3 regions of the Brevibacillus sp. FW306-2-1A-C05A genome follow, and region 1 is predicted to be linked to each of the others. Evidence: riboswitches for the same ligand, from Rfam matches in the RefSeq annotation. Region 1 holds a riboswitch; each other region holds the start of a gene.
What was found. Region 1 has a riboswitch for thiamine pyrophosphate ahead of thiO (glycine oxidase ThiO). Riboswitches for the same ligand answer to the same signal wherever they lie in the genome.
Positions count from the first base shown of each region.

Region 2: linked by a shared signal. The riboswitch ahead of thiC (phosphomethylpyrimidine synthase ThiC) and the one ahead of thiO (glycine oxidase ThiO) in region 1 are both predicted to bind thiamine pyrophosphate.
Region 3: linked by a shared signal. The riboswitch ahead of thiS (sulfur carrier protein ThiS) and the one ahead of thiO (glycine oxidase ThiO) in region 1 are both predicted to bind thiamine pyrophosphate.

Region 1 covers NZ_JBYSWV010000015.1:76,731-80,512, forward strand. The annotation lists gene AC3WJN_RS11680 (LSm family protein) at 1-242, opposite strand, end outside; gene thiO (glycine oxidase ThiO) at 323-1,459, opposite strand; TPP riboswitch at 1,616-1,731, opposite strand; gene AC3WJN_RS11690 (excisionase family DNA-binding protein) at 1,811-2,029, opposite strand; partial or broken gene AC3WJN_RS11695 (glucose-6-phosphate isomerase) at 2,051-3,400, opposite strand; gene AC3WJN_RS11700 (efflux RND transporter periplasmic adaptor subunit) at 3,598-3,782, shown strand, end outside.
Region 2 covers NZ_JBYSWV010000001.1:242,171-245,952, forward strand. The annotation lists gene ku (non-homologous end joining protein Ku) at 1-330, shown strand, start outside; gene AC3WJN_RS01280 (cation diffusion facilitator family transporter) at 472-1,353, opposite strand; TPP riboswitch at 1,607-1,717, shown strand; gene thiC (phosphomethylpyrimidine synthase ThiC) at 1,869-3,620, shown strand; gene AC3WJN_RS01290 (hypothetical protein) at 3,642-3,782, shown strand, end outside.
Region 3 covers NZ_JBYSWV010000019.1:43,668-47,449, reverse strand. The annotation lists gene AC3WJN_RS13480 (hypothetical protein) at 1-120, shown strand, start outside; gene AC3WJN_RS13475 (DUF2203 domain-containing protein) at 129-515, opposite strand; gene AC3WJN_RS13470 (alanyl-tRNA editing protein) at 630-1,841, shown strand; gene kapB (kinase-associated lipoprotein KapB) at 1,913-2,296, shown strand; TPP riboswitch at 2,338-2,448, shown strand; gene thiS (sulfur carrier protein ThiS) at 2,659-2,862, shown strand; gene AC3WJN_RS13455 (thiazole synthase) at 2,868-3,638, shown strand; gene AC3WJN_RS13450 (acetylornithine deacetylase) at 3,631-3,782, shown strand, end outside.

The DNA of each region.
Region 1 (3,782 bases):
CGGCTGGCTACCTCTTCGAACTCGTAGTCGTCTTCCTCTGCATCGGGATCGTCCACTTCCACATATACATTCTGATCGTCAAAGTCCACGATCACGCCTTCAAAAATCTGGCCGTCAATCGCTTCAATGCGCACCTTTTTCTCGACGTGTTCTTTGCATATGTTGTGCACATTTTCACGCATATCCTTTATCAGACTGACCGTCTGGACGTCAGCCTGGTACAGGTTTTTTTCAGACTGCATGGAAACTCCTCCCCTTCTGGTGTTTCTTTATTACCATATACAGGTGCCCATGGGGAGGTGTACCGGGTTTGCAGTTCGGACTAGCCCATTTTGTTCGACGTTTCGTCTGTTTTTGCCAAAAAGCGGGATGGCAAAAACGGCGTCAGACGCTCTGTCTCGCCTTTTTCCAGGTAGTCGGCCATCCATTTCGCGGTAGCCGGGGACAGCAAGATGCCGTTGCGGAAGTGCCCTCCGGCAATCGAAAGCCCGTCCCAGCCGGGCACGGGACCAAGCAGCGGCTTGCCATCTGCGGTAGCTGGCCGCAGTCCGCCCCACGCCTCCAGAAAAGCAGCGCCGTGCAAGGCCGGGACGTACGGCATGACTCCGTTCAGGATGCTGGCCAAGCCCGCCATTGTAACTTCGCGCTGAAAGCCGCTTTCGTCTTCTGTCGCGCCGATGATGATTTTCCCGTCCTTCTTCGGCGTGATGTAGCCGGAGGTGCCAAAAATGACGGTGCGAAGCGGGATGCCTGCGGAGGATACCGCCGCGATCTGGCCGCGAACCGGGCGAACGGGAATCGAAACGCCGAGCATTTCCAGCATGATGCCCGCCCACGCGCCTGACGTGATGATCGTTTGCTCCGCCCGCAGCGGTCCAAGCGAACTCTCCACGCCGACTACCCGGCCGCCTTTTACCGCGATGCCGCTCACGACACAGCCTGCGTGCAACGCGACGCCTTGCAGCCGGCATGCTGTCACCAGAGCGCGCAGCAGCATGCGGTTGTTGATATGCCCTTCGTACGGAGAGTAGATGGCTGCCTGCGCCTGCTCGGTCAAAAGCGGCTCCACCTCAGCCAGTTGCTGCCGCTCCGTCAAAAGGTGGACGCTGTGCCCCGCTTCTTTTTGCCAATGGTACTTCGCCAAAAGCTGTGCCTGCTCGTCATCGTTGAGCGCGACCGTCAGCAGCCCTTCCAGGCTGAGCTGGACGTCCCCTCCGGTAAACTCTTCCAGCTCGGCCGCCCACTGCGGGTAATAGGCCAGCGAAGTCATGCCCAGATCGAGCATCGGGCCTGGGGCCGTAAACTCCTTCAACGGCGCGAGCATCCCCGCCGCCGCAGAAGACGCCTGTCCGCCCCATTCTCCCTGCTCGACCAGCGTGACGCTCCTTCCTCTTCGTGACAACTCATAAGCCAGACTTAATCCGATAATTCCTCCACCCACTACGAGACAATCGCTCAATTTTTCTCTCTCCTCGCTTGTTGTAATCTCTTCGGGGCCGTTCGAAAGCGCCGTTGTAGCCAAAAGCCCCTGGCGCAGTCGACAAAATGAAAAAAACCACCTTCTCCTTCGCAGGAAAAGGCGGGCTTCATACGCATCGTAACCAAATAAAAAAGCGCTGTTTGCCGGCAACCGTATCCCTGCGCCGGCATGATCCGGATCAGGTGCAATGGGTCGACGGTCGTTGCTTCCATCCTCTCAGCCCCGCATGAAGGACTCCCCGAGTTGCTTGATCTTTTATTTTCGTTCACCCACCAAGTATAGTCCTCTTGGGCGCGATCTGACAAGATGGTCTGCGCTTTCATCCTCAGCTTAATCCTCGTCTTTCACATCGTAGCTTTCCGGAACCGTCTCGTGACGCGCCGCTTCCTCGAACTCGCGAAGCTTGCGCATTTCCTCCAGATGGTGATTGAACTGCTCCTTGTTGATGATGTACTCGTTGCCGTCGTGGAGAGCGCGGATTTTGCCCTGATGAATTTTTTCCAAAATAAACGTTTCAGGAAGCTCCAAATACGCCGCTGTCTCCTCCACAGTCAAATACGTCTTGTTCTCGCGCAATCTTGCCTCCAGTTCCGCTTTCTGCTGCTCGAATCCAGGTTTTCCCAGAAGGGCGAACATGTTGGCCTTGTACGCCTCCACCCCGGGCTGATCGAACGGGTTGACCCCTAGCAAATAGCCGCTGATCCCGCACGCCTTTTCAAAAAAGTAGATCAGGGCGCCGAGATGGTACGCTGTCGCCTCTGGCATCTCCACAAGCAGGTTCGGTACGCCGCCATCTACATGGGCCAGTACCGTTCCCTCGAAAGCCTTTTTATTGACAAACCCCATCCGCTTGCCGGACAGGAAGTTCAACCCGTCCACATCGAGCGGGTCCTCCTGCACGGTCACGTCGACGGCGGGCTTGTTGACCGTAACAACCGTTTCAAACAACTGCCGCATGCCGTCCTGTATGTACTGCCCCAACGAGTGCAGGTCCGTGGAAAACTCGGCTGACGCGGGAAAAATTCCTTTGCCGTCTTTTCCTTCCGACTCCCCGAAAAGCTGCTTCCACCACTCCGCGAAAAAGCGGAACTGCGGCTCGTAGCTGACCAGAAGCTCCACGGTTTTGCCTTTGCGGTACAGCGCATTGCGAATCGCCGCATACTGGTAGCACGGATTTTCGTACAAATCCATGACCATGTAGCGCTCGCTCGCGTCTTGCGCGCCCTTCATCAGCGCGTCCAGATCGGCCCCGCTCACTGCGATTGGCAACAGTCCGACTGCGGTCAGGACGGAAAAACGTCCGCCGATATCGTCCGGAATGACGAAGCTTTCGTACCCTTCGTCCTCCGCGAGTCTTTTTAAGGCGCCGCGCGTTTTGTCCGTCGTAATATAGATGCGCTTCTTCGCCTGCTCGCGGCCGTACTTGTTCTCCAGCCAGGTGCGCAGCAGCCGAAAAGCGATCGCGGGCTCTGTCGTCGTGCCCGACTTCGAGATGACATTGATGGACACGTCTTTTCCTTCGAGCACGTCCATCAGATGAGAGATATAAACCGGGCTGATATTGTTCCCGACAAAATAAATTTCCGGAAAACGCCGCTTCGACTTCGGCAGCAAATTGTAAAAGCTGTGGCCCAAAATGTCCAGTACAGCTTTCGCCCCTAAATATGAACCCCCGATTCCAATTACCAAAAGCACATCCGAATCAGCCTGGATACGCGCCGCCACCTGGCGAATCCGCTCAAATTCAGCGCGGTCGTACCTCTGCGGCCAATCAACCCAACCGAGATAGTCTCTGCCTGGACCCGTTCTTTTGTGCAACATCTCATGCGCCTGCCCGATCGCCGGGGCAAGCTGCTCCCACTCATGCTGTCTCACAAAGGCGCGTGCATTAGAGTAATCAAATCGAATCGCTTGGTTCATGGCTCCCCTCCCAAGGAACGTCATCTATTTTCTTATCTTATCACGCCAAAAGCCAGAAAGTTGCTTTCCGTCAAAACATCACAAAATGTGAGCAAATCGTGAACAATTCGCCACAAGTGTTACCTTTTTCCAGACCTGGCGTAAGACTTCACCGAGCAAAGAAATAATACGGTTCCTAACAGCAAGGAGAAATGAACATGAAAAAACGGTGGTGGATCATCGGTTCCGTGGTCGTCCTGCTCGGTGCGGGCTTCGTCGGAATCAACATGATGGGCTCTCAGCAAGCCATGGGCATGCCGGTAAACATCGGGGCTCCGACCAAGTCAGTCCTGGAGAGCAAAATTTTGACCTCGGGGATCGTCACGGTAGAGGACAAGCAAAA
Region 2 (3,782 bases), on a different contig from region 1:
CGCGTCGAGTTGCAAAAAATGATCGAGAAAAAGCTGGAGGGCCAGGAGATCGCCACCGCTCCGACGGTTGCGCGCACGAATGTGATCGACCTGATGCAAGCTTTGAAGGAAAGCCTGGCCTCGACAGCAGGCACTACGGGCAGTCCCGTGAAGCTTGCGCCGGAGCCTGCCCCGGCAGCCGCGAAGCCGAAAGCAGGGCGCAAACGGGCCGCTTCTGCGGAGAAAGCGGACAAGACAGCCTCCCCTGCCAAAGAAGCGGTGGGGAAATCGAGTCCCGGTCCGACCTCGACAACGAAAACGCTTCGCCGCAAAAAAGCCACTCCTGTGTAAAGCGGCGTTGGAACAGTTGGTGGTGCGGTGCGAAGCCATAAGCAGAACACTTGGCTTGCGCGCAGCCATTGGCGACGCCTTAGCCTTACCGGATAACGTCTGCGCAAAAAAACCTGCCCCATTTGCGGACAGGTTTTTTGCTTATCTTTTTGCGAGCTGTTGTTCCGGTTCGATATGAATGTGAACCGTATTGATTTTGTGCACACGTTTCATCCGTTCTTCGATATTTTCGGTGATGGTGTGGCTTTCTACTACGTTCAACTGCGGATCGACGTGGATCACGACGTCAACGAGCACGCTGCTGCCGTGATAACGCGCCTTGATGTCCTTGATCGCTTTCACCCCGGAAATGGAGAAGATCGTCTCCTTCAGCTCCTCCAGTTGCCCCTCATCGAAGCCATCTGTTAAGCGATGCGTCGCCTCCCGGAAAATATCCCACGCCGTCTTCAGAATAATCACCCCGACCACGAGCGCTGCCAGCGGGTCGAGCCAATGCAGTTGGAACTGCGCGCCCGCCACTCCGACAAACGTCCCGATGCTGACGAAGGCATCCGAGCGGTTGTCGGCAGCGGCCGCGAGCAACGCCTGGCTGTTCGTTTTCACGGCGAGTTGGTGATTGTACCGATAGACCCCGAGCATGATGACCGCAGTCGCCAGCGCCGTCCAGCCTGCCAACAAGTCGGGAGCAGTGTGGTTTGTATCAAACAGCGTCGGAATCGCTCCGGTAATGACCTCCAGCCCGACAAACAGCATGATGAACGACGCGACCAGGGCAGAGATCGTCTCCGCGCGAAAATGGCCGTACGGATGGTCGCGATCCGGCGGCTTGCGGGCAATGCGCAGCCCGATCAGCACGGCAATCGACGCCACCACGTCCGTCGAGTTGTTCAGCCCGTCCGCCATTAACGCTGCCGAGCCTGTCAGCACCGCAACCCCTATTTTTAACGCCGAGCAGAAAATATAGGCGATAATGCTGACCCACGCGCCCCGCTCTCCTTGCTTCAGATCCGAATATACATCCACACTCCATCACCTCAAAAAATCTCAATCGCCCTATTCGCCCAAAGCCTTAGAACAGAACGTATAAAAGCAGTTTCTCGTTTTTTCGAATTTCATCGTACCAGACGCAATTCGTGTGGGTCTACAGAAACAGTTTTAGTCCGATTCATGAGTATAGAGGGGGGGAAAATGTGTTGCCCTGTGGCAATTTTTGTTGGAAACTTTTTCTTGCCAAGCACGGCTGTTCTCCGGTATCCTAATCTTGCAACGACAACCAAAAACAAGCACGGGAGCTTGGAAATCACCAGGCTGAGAGGATGGTACTGTGCCATCGACCGTTGAACCTGAACTGGGTAATGCCAGCGGAGGAATGTCCATATGACAGATTAGCGACGCGTATCTTTTTTTCGGATACCCGTCTCTTCTCTACTCTCGCGTCTGGCGTCGCATGTTCCCATGCGGCGTTTTTTCGCGACGGGCCTCTTTCGCCTCCCTACAAGGTTCGCGCTTTCGTGCAACCAAGCCAAGGAGGTTTTTTTATGTCATCCATTTCATCTTTTCCCGGAAGCCGCAAAGTATACGAGGTAGGCAGCCGCCCCGACATTCGCGTGCCGATGCGCGAAATTGCGCTATCGCCTACCGAGGGGCTGTACGGCACCACGCCAAACCCGCCGTTGCGCGTGTACGACACAAGCGGCGAATACACGGCCGAAGGTTATGTCGCCGACATCAACAAAGGGCTGCCGCTCGTGCGCCAGCGCTGGATCGAGGAGCGCGACGATACGGAGAGCTATGCCGGCCGCGAGCCAAAGCCTGTGGACGACGGAATCCGCAACGCCGACAGCGCAGGGAAGATGCCCGCTTTCCCGCGCGAAGGCTATCAGCCGAGACGGGCGAAGCCAGGCAAGACGGTCACCCAGCTTCACTACGCCCGCCGTCACATCATCACGCCGGAGATGGAGTACATCGCCATCCGCGAAGGCGTCACGCCGGAGTTCGTCCGGGCTGAGGTGGCGGCAGGCCGCGCGATCATTCCCGCCAATATCAATCATCCGGAAGCGGAGCCGATGATTATCGGCCGGAATTTTCACGTCAAGGTCAACGCCAACATCGGCACTTCTGCCGTCAGCTCCTCAATGGAAGAAGAAGTCGAAAAAATGATCTGGTCGGTGCGCTGGGGCGCGGACACGATCATGGACTTGTCGACCGGAAAGCACATCCACACGACGCGCGAGTGGATCATCCGCAACAGCCCGGTGCCTGTCGGAACCGTACCGATTTACCAGGCGCTTGAAAAAGTGAACGGCAAAGCGGAGGATTTGACCTGGGAAGTCTACCGGGACACGCTGATTGAACAGGCAGAGCAAGGCGTCGATTATTTCACCATTCACGCCGGCGTCCTGCTCCGCTACATTCCGCTGACCGCGAAGCGCGTGACCGGAATCGTCTCGCGCGGCGGCTCCATTCTGGCTGCGTGGTGTCTCGCCCATCACGAGGAAAACTTTTTGTACACGCATTTCGAAGAGATTTGCGAGATTCTCAAGGCGTATGACATCAGCGTGTCGCTTGGAGACGGCTTGCGCCCCGGCTCGATTGCAGATGCGAATGACGAGGCCCAGTTTGCCGAACTAGAGACACTCGGCGAGCTGACGAAAATCGCCTGGAAGCACGACGTGCAGGTGATGATTGAAGGACCCGGCCACGTCCCGATGCACCTCATTCGCGAAAACATGGACAAACAACTAGCGATTTGCCACGAGGCGCCTTTTTATACGCTCGGGCCGTTGACGACAGACATCGCGCCCGGCTACGACCACATCACCTCGGCGATCGGTGCCGCGATGATCGGCTGGTTTGGCACCGCGATGCTCTGCTACGTCACGCCCAAGGAGCATCTCGGCCTGCCGAACAAGGAAGACGTGCGCAACGGTCTCATCGCCTATAAAATCGCCGCTCATGCAGCGGATTTGGCCAAAGGCCACCCGCGAGCAAAACAGCGCGACGACGCTTTGTCCAAAGCCCGCTTCGAGTTTCGCTGGAACGACCAGTTCAACCTGTCGCTCGACCCCGAGCGCGCCCGCGAATACCACGATGAGACGCTGCCTGCCGAAGCAGCGAAGTCCGCGCATTTTTGCTCGATGTGCGGCCCGAAATTTTGCAGCATGAAAATCTCGCACGACATCCGCCACCAGGCCCAGGAGCAGGAGCGGATCGAGCCTGCCGCCATCGCAGCGGGCCTGCAAGAAAAAGCCCGCGAATTTCGCGAGCAAGGAAGTCAACTGTACAAATAAGCGCCCGGAGGTGGCAGACGATTGAATGATGTGTTGCAATTGCGAAAAGAGATCGCGCGCCTGGAGGTTGACCTTGAACGTCTGAAGCGCCAACTGGCCCATTTGCAAAAAACGTGCGCGCATGAGTTCGTCGAGACCCCCCTCGCCCGCACCTGCGCCAAA
Region 3 (3,782 bases), on a different contig from region 1:
GAAGGAGAGCTTAGCCAGGAGCGTTTGAACGAGCTGTTTCACCTGTTGAAAAAATACGATCTGGCAAGCCCGGAAGAGCGCCTCGTGCGCGAACAGCAGATGGATCGGCTGTTTGGCTAAAAAAGCCGTCACCGGATCGGCTTGCGGCCCATGAAGCCCTCGCGCAACCCGTGGTAGTGGGTGATGGATTCCTCGCCCTCGCGCCAGCACAGGAGCACTTCTTCGCCGTCGATGATCGCGGGAAAGTCGAACAGGCCGATGTCGATGTCCTTCACCTGGATGCCTTTGCCGATCAGTTGGGTGACGTGCATCTTCGCTTCCAGTTCGAGAAACTCAAGCTGGCATTCCACCGAAAAGAGCGCCTCTTCGTCAACGGGCTGCTGCTTTTTGATTTGCTCGCGCTTTTGATACATTTCGTAGAAAGAGCGCTTCGATTTTTGCAAAAACGAGAGTTCTTCACGTACATAGGGCAACAAGTCGTTCGCTTCCTGAAGCGTAAAGATTTTTTTGTTCACGGATCATCCCTCCACGATCTCTATTCTATTAGTATAATATCACCCTTGGCGGGAGAAAATGGCCGGAATGGAAAAAGCGCAAATGGCTTTCCGCTCCGGCGGCAAGGAGCAAAGATGGAAGACAGAATCTATTATCAAGATGCGTATGCGACAACGTTTTCGGCGCGCGTACTGCGGCAGGGTACGGAAGAGGATGGAACGCCGTACGCTGTGCTGAGCCAGACGGCGTTTTACCCGACGGGAGGCGGACAGCCCGGGGATGTGGGCACGCTCAGAGAATGTCGGGTCATCGACGTGGAAGAAGTAGCGGGCGAGGTGCGTCATCGGCTGGAAGCTCCGCTGCCGGAGGACTGCGCGGAAGTGGTCGGGCAGATCGATTGGGACCGCCGCTTCGATCACATGCAGCAGCATGCCGGACAGCACATTTTGTCCGCCGCGTTTCTGGAAGTCGCGCGGGCGGAGACGGTCGCGTTTCATTTGGGAAAAGAACGCGTGACGATCGACGTGCGCCTGGATGAGCTGACAGCGGATTTGTGGGAAGCAGTCGAGCAGCGGGCCAACCAGGTCGTGCTGGAAAACCATCCGATCATCGCCCGGTTTGTCGACGACGAGGAGCTGGCTACGTTGCCGCTGAAAAAACAGCCGACGGTCACGGAAAATGTCCGCGTCGTCATCATCCCCGAGTACGACTACAATCCGTGCGGCGGCACACATCCTGCGCGCACGGGCGAAGTGGGCATGATTAAAATTCTCGGCTGGGAGCGCCATCGCGGAAACATCCGGCTGGAGTTCATCTGCGGCTTGCGGGCTTTGCGGGATTACACGCGCAAGCAGGCGGCTGTGCGCGAGCTGGCGAAGCGGTTTGCGACCAGCGAGGCGGAGCTGATCGCGCAGGCAGAGCGCGTGCTGGCCGAACGGGACAGTTTGAAAGCAAGGCTCGCCGACGCCGAAAAGCAACTGCTGGAAGGCGAAGTCCGAAAGCAGCTTGGCGTGGCAGAGCAAGTGGGAACTGTGCGTGTCATCGCGCAAGTTTTCCCGGACAAAACGATCCAGCAACTGCAGCAGTACGCCCAGCTCGCAGTCGCGGAGGCGCCGGACGTCGTATGCTTGCTGGCCGCAGCGACTGACGAGAAGACCCAGCTTGTGTTTGCGCGGGGGCAGGACGTGAACGTCGCCGTCAACCAGCTTATCAAGGAGACGCTGCCGTTGATTGCCGGAAAAGGCGGCGGCAATCCGGCGATGGCGCAGGGCGGCGGTCAACCAGCGCCTGCTGCGGACGAAGTGTTGGCGCACGCCCGCAAGCTGCTTGCCCAGTCGCTGGCCTGACGGACTAGCTGTGGGCAAGGCCGTTCACGCCTGGCCCCTACCATGATGGATGATGCGAGGAGGAAACGACGATGTTTTGGAACCCCGGCGATAAAGTTCGCGTGACGCAGCGGACAGGAGAATATATCGCGGAAGTGCTGGAAATTCACGATACGAAGCTGTTGGTCAAGGTGCTTGCGGTGACGAAATACCCGCAGCAGGGCGACCTGCATACGTCCTACGAGGTGGATGTGCCGCTGTTCCACCAGCGCCCAGCGCTCTCCTACCAGGAAAAATTCATGACCCCGGCCGCATCCGTCATCCGCTACAACGGCGAAGTGCCGGACTACAAGGAGTCCGTGCGCAAAGCGATGGAGCGGGAAATGGAGAAGCTGAAAAAAATGGCGGCCTGGTCCGAGCGCTGCCTGGTTGAACTGGAAGCGATGTACAAGGAAACCTTTACAAACACGAAATAGAATGGTACTGTAATACTCGAACGTACGACAATTTCATAGGTTTACTACCAAACGGGGGCCGAGCATCGTCGGCTGAGATTGTAACGAGCGTGTTACTGACCGTTGAACCTGACCTGGGTCATGCCAGCGGAGGAAGAGGTATATGAATCGATTTCACGGTGCGGCAGTTGCGGCGTATTTGCCGGAATGCTGCTACCAGATGATGAGATCAACTCAACCATCCCACGGCGGATGGTTTTTTTCTTCCATCTGTCCGATGGGATACATATACGGCTTCCACCGTTTGACTGGGGTGACTTCCGGCAAGCGAGGGAGGCCGTTTTTTCGTCCCTCGACAGGTGCCATCAAGAAGGAGGAATACAATGGTTGTTGTGCTGAACGGAAAAACAGCAGAGCTGTCGGCTGAGATCAACACAGTCCGCGCCTTGCTCGCTTCGTATTCCCTGCAAGAGAAGATTGTCGTCGTGGAGCGCAACGGAGAGATCATCGACCGCTCCCGGTATGAACAAACGCCGATTGCAGACGGAGACCGCATCGAAATCGTTCATTTTGTCGGAGGAGGATGACCAGCATGGATACATGGAAAATTGGCCCTTACGAGTTTCGCTCCCGCCTCTTGCTCGGGACCGGAAAATTCGCAGATTTGGAAACGCAAGGAAAAGCAGTCGAGGTGTCGGAAGCAGAAATTTTGACGTTTGCGATTCGCCGGCTCAATTTGGAAAATCCGCAAGAGCCGAACTTTTTGGAACAGCTCGACCTGAAAAAATTCACCCTGCTGCCGAACACAGCGGGAGCCTATACGGCAGAGGAAGCGGTGCGTATCGCCCGTCTGGCGAAAGCATCCGGCTTGTGCGATATGATTAAGGTGGAGGTCATCGGCGACCCGAAAACGCTGCTGCCTGACCCGATTGGCACGCTGGAAGCGTCGAAAATACTGGTCGAAGAAGGCTTCATCGTGCTGACCTACACCAACGACGATCCGATTCTCGCCAAGCGTTTGCAGGAAGTGGGCGTGCATGCCGTCATGCCGGGCGCGTCCCCGATTGGCTCCGGACAAGGCATCGTGAACGAAAACAACCTCCGCTTCATCATCGAGGACGCCAAAGTGCCGATTATCGTGGACGCGGGCATCGGTTCGCCAGCCGATTGCGCGAAAGCGATGGAGCTGGGCGCGGACGGCGTGCTGCTGAATACGGCAGTCGCGCTCGCGGACAATCCGGTGCTGATGGCCGAAGCGATGAAGCTCGGCGTGGAAGCGGGGCGCAAAGGCTTCCTCGCGGGACGGATTGCGAAAAAGCGCTACGCGTCGGCGAGCAGTCCGACCGAAGGGATGATTGAGTAGCGTGAACCGACTGACAGAAGCGGTAGAATCGATTGCCAGGCGCAAAGAAGAGTTGTTTGCTCTCTTGGCAGAGCTCGTTTCCCATCCGACTGTAAGTCCGCCAGCGCGAAACAGCGACGCGGCGCAAACGGTACTCGCCCATCG